Regions from separate parts of the Arthrobacter sp. BK1 genome, predicted to be linked through region 1. Evidence: riboswitches for the same ligand, from Rfam matches in the RefSeq annotation. Region 1 holds a riboswitch; the other holds the start of a gene.
What was found. Region 1 has a riboswitch for S-adenosylmethionine ahead of AC1MCA_RS17605 (aminotransferase class V-fold PLP-dependent enzyme). Riboswitches for the same ligand answer to the same signal wherever they lie in the genome.
Positions count from the first base shown of each region.

Region 2: it holds a riboswitch for S-adenosylmethionine, as region 1 does, so the genes downstream of both, AC1MCA_RS07500 (cobalamin-independent methionine synthase II family protein) here and AC1MCA_RS17605 (aminotransferase class V-fold PLP-dependent enzyme) in region 1, are expected to answer to the same signal.

Region 1 covers NZ_CM155263.1:3,851,347-3,853,544, reverse strand. The annotation lists gene hisN (histidinol-phosphatase) at 1-520, shown strand, start outside; SAM riboswitch class IV at 688-801, shown strand; gene AC1MCA_RS17605 (aminotransferase class V-fold PLP-dependent enzyme) at 838-2,198, shown strand, end outside.
Region 2 covers NZ_CM155263.1:1,693,951-1,696,148, reverse strand. The annotation lists gene AC1MCA_RS07500 (cobalamin-independent methionine synthase II family protein) at 1-1,022, opposite strand, end outside; SAM riboswitch class I at 1,035-1,141, opposite strand; gene AC1MCA_RS07495 (adenylosuccinate synthase) at 1,418-2,198, shown strand, end outside.

The DNA of each region.
Region 1 (2,198 bases):
CGGCGTTCCGGTCTGGGCCACATTGATCGCCCTCGTTGATGAAGGCGAACCGGTAGTGGGAGTGGTCAGCGCGCCAGCCCTGGGGAAACGCTGGTGGGCCGCGAAAGGTGCCGGAGCCTACATGGGCCGGTCGCTCGCAGCCGCCACCAGGCTTCGCGTCTCGGACGTGTCAAAGCTGTCAGATGCCTCCCTCTCCTATTCGAGCCTTGGAGGCTGGAAGCAGCGCGGCAACCTCGATGAGTTCCTGGGGCTGACAGAGGATGTGTGGCGCACGCGCGCATTCGGCGATTTCTGGTCGTACTGCATGGTGGCCGAAGGTTCCGTGGACATCGCCTGCGAGCCTGAGCTCAATCTGTACGACATGGCTGCGCTGGTCCCCATTGTGGTGGAAGCAGGTGGCCGCTTCACGTCGCTCGAAGGCGTGGACGGGCCGTTCGGCGGCAACGCCCTCGCCACGAATTCCATCCTCCACTCCGAGGTCCTCAAGCGCCTGAATCCGGATCTGGACGATCTCCTCTAGTCCGTCAGCGGGACTTTATTTCGAATTATCGACGGCGGACGCCTCCTCATGGGGGCCTCCGCCGTCGTATGTTCGGAGAAACTCCGCTTACCCAAATGTGCGTAACAAAGCCCTTAACATTCGGCGCGGCTTTTTCCCGGCCGGGGACATGTCCTACGCTCTTAACAGGTCACGAGTGCCAGCGCTAAACCCCGGTTTGCTGGCCGGCAACCCTCCATTCGCGGTGGGGTGCCCCGGGTGACGACCAGGCCGGTCCGGAACGGACCCGGCAAGCGCGGATCCCCGGCCAACGGGCGTCCTTTCAAAGTGAGGTCTCCGTGACAACTGCCACTGTCTCCCCCAACGCCGTTTCCCCAGTTCACACAGCGGGCTCCGCCTTCGGCGATCCGTTCGCCATCGCCGGGCGCCCCCTCTCCGCCGTCACCGGCGCTGAAATCCAGGCCCCGCTGATCCAGGGCGGCCACGTCCGGTACGCCAACCTGGATTACGGCGCTTCCGCACCGGCTCTCTCCGTGGTGTCCGCCTACCTGAACGAGATCCTGCCGTTCTATGCCAGCGTCCACCGCGGTGCCGGCTATGCATCGCAGATCAGTACCTCCGTCTACGAGAACGCACGCAACATCGTGCGTAACTTCGTGGGCGGCCGGCCGGACGACTCCGTGATCTTCACCCGGAACACCACAGACTCGCTGAATCTGTTGGCCGGTTGCCTCCCGCTGACGGACGGACGGCCAAACGGCGATGTGCTTTACCTGGACATAGAGCACCACGCCAACCTTCTTCCATGGCAGGGCGTGCCGCACCGCAGCGTTGTCGCTGCAGACACCATCACGGGGACCATCGAAGCGCTCCGTGCCGAACTTGAACAGGGAAGCGTCAGCCTCCTCGCCGTCACGGGCGCCTCGAATGTCACCGGCGAAATTCTCCCCATCCGGGCGCTGGCGGCCCTGGCCCACGAGTTCGGAGCCCGGATTGTGGTGGACGCCGCCCAGCTCGCTCCGCACCGCCGGATCAACATCAACGCTGACGGCGTCGACTACGTGGTCTTCTCCGGCCACAAGCTCTATGCCCCGTTCGGCGCCGGTGTGCTCGTGGGCCGCACGGACTGGCTCGACGCCGGCAAGCCCCACCTCGCCGGCGGCGGAGCCGTCCGTGAGGCAAGGCTCGACGGCGTCAGCTGGGCCACGGGCCCGGCACGGCACGAGGGTGGTTCCCCCAACGTCCTGGGTGCGGCCACGCTGGCGCGCGCCACCCAGGTCCTCGCATCACTGGATCAGGAACGCTGGCACGCCCACGAATCAGTCATCAGGGCTTTCCTGGTGGAAGGACTGCAGAAGATCGACGGCGTCACTGTCCACCAGATCTTCTCTGACACGGACGCAGAAACCGGCACTATCGGCGTCGTGAACTTCTCTGTGGCCGGCTACGATGCGGGCTTGGTGGCTGCCTATCTCTCGGCCGAGCACGGCGTCGGCCTCCGGGATGGCCGCTTCTGCGCCCACCCGCTGCTGAAGCGCCTCGGACTTCCCTCGGGATCGCTGCGGGCGAGCTTCGGAGTGGGGTCACGGCTTGAGGATGCGCAGCGGCTGCTGGCCGGCATCGAGCAACTACGGAGCACGGGTCTCGGCTGGGACTACGTGGTGGATTCAGGACGCTGGGTTCCGGCCAACGACACCCG
Region 2 (2,198 bases), 2.2 Mb from region 1:
GTGGCGTGTGAGACCACGCCGGGAATGATGACCTTGCCCTCGGGCAGTTTGGTCTCCTGCCAGACCCGCCATTCGTGCTCGTGACGGACGTTGCCGGCCTCGAAGGAGTACGCTCCGGCGTTGACCTGCAGCACGGAGCCGATAATGTCCGCCAAGGGAATGTCGGTGGTGTGCGGACCGTGCCAGGAACCCCAGCAGACGTGGAGGCGGATCTGTTCCTGGGGCAGGTCACGCAGGGCCCAGTTGGTGGCCTCGACCCGCAGCTGGATGAACTTGAGGTAGTCCTCCAGCGTCGGCTCCGGGTTGATCTGGTCCCAGCTTTCCGCCAGGGAAGGATCGTCGAGCTGGACGGTCAGGCCGGCGTCGATGATGGCCTTGTATTCCTCGCGCATCACGTCTGCACAGGCGTAGAGGAGTTCTTCATCGGACCTGTAGTAATCGTTGGCCACGCGTGCACAGGACCCGGGGGACAGGGATGCCACAAAACCCTGGGTGAGGCCGGTGGCGGCCAGCCCCTTCTTCAGGTTGGTGACATCGGAGTTCACCAGATCCTGTCCTGTGTAGGTCAGCGGCCCGGTGATCTTTGGCTGGGAAACGCTCTTGCGGTGCGCCAGGATCCCGGAGGAAGGATCGGTGTAGGCGTCATTGAAAGCCAGGCGGTCGCGGCGGTCAGGGAATGAGGTCAGCACAATGTGTCCCGGGGACGAGCGGTGCACGGTGGCGTCCTTCCACCGGTCCACGTCTGTCGGTTCCAGTCCGCCGAGCCTCGCGAACGAGTAGTTCCACCATGCGCCGTAATCCACCGAAGTGGACATGGTGTGCCCGAATTCTCCGTCGTTGGGGATGTCCACCCCGAGGTCCTTCTGCCGCTGGACGACGTCCACCACCGACGATTCGAGCAGTTCGAGGAATTCCGGGGTGATGCCTTCGGTTTCCTTCGCGGCGTTAGCGGCGATCAGCTCCGGCGTGCGGGGCAAGGAACCTGCGTGGGTGACCTGGATGTGGTCAGTGTTGAGCGACATGGGGAATTTTCCTTTCCATCGGTCCTGGCAGTAGCACCTGTGCCGGCAGGAAAATCCCTGCGCATGCGCGGTTGCTGCGGCGTCAACGATCCAGGTCTCTCGGCCGCTCCGGATGGGTACTCTCACTTAATGGCATCTGCACGGCCCGGGCAAGTCAGGGCCGGATTGTTTCGCGTGTGGGCCCTGCCAGGCCGAACGAGTGGAGAAACTCCGTCATCGGCTAAACTTGGGTGGTAAGAGCCCCGAACTCTTGCGTGGCAGGGCGTCCTAACCGTTCCCGCCAGGCTGTTGCCTTCGGGGCGTTCTCATGAACGGCGCCGTCCTTCGGTGAACCGTCCGGCGTACCGCCGGCGGGTCAGCCCGGAGTACGGCCCGAACGAATGGGGGAGGATCCCATGCCAGCAATCGTGATCGTAGGAGCCCAGTGGGGCGACGAAGGAAAAGGCAAGGCCACAGACCTTTTGGGTGGCCGCGTGGACTACGTCGTTAAGCCCAATGGTGGCAACAATGCCGGGCATACCGTCGTCGTAGGCGGTGAGAAGTATGAGCTCAAGCTCCTTCCGGCCGGCATCCTCAGCCCCAACGCGGTTCCCATCATCGGAAACGGCTGCGTGGTGAACCTGGAGGCTCTGTTCCAGGAAATTGATGGCTTGGAGGCCCGCGGTGCGGACACCTCCAAACTGCGCGTTTCCGCCAACGCCCACCTGGTAGCGCCTTACCACCAGGTCCTGGACAAGGTCACGGAGCGCTTCCTCGGCAGCCGCGCCATCGGCACCACGGGCCGCGGCATCGGCCCGGCATACATGGACAAGGTGGCCCGCCTGGGCATCCGCGTCCAGGACGTCTTTGACGAATCCATCCTCCGCCAGAAGGTGGAAGGCTCGCTGCGCCAGAAGAACGAACTCCTGGTCAAGGTCTACAACCGCCGCGACATCGAGGTGGAGGAGATCGTCAGCTACTTCCTTTCCTTCGCCGAGCGCCTGCGCCCGCTGGTCATCGACAGCACCTTCGTCCTGAACAAGGCGCTGGACGAGGGCAAAGTAGTGCTCATGGAGGGCGGCCAGGCCACGTTCCTGGACGTGGACCACGGGACGTACCCGTTCGTCACCTCGTCCAACCCGACGGCGGGCGGCGCGTCCGTGGGTTCCGGCATCGGCCCCACCCGCATCTCGCGCT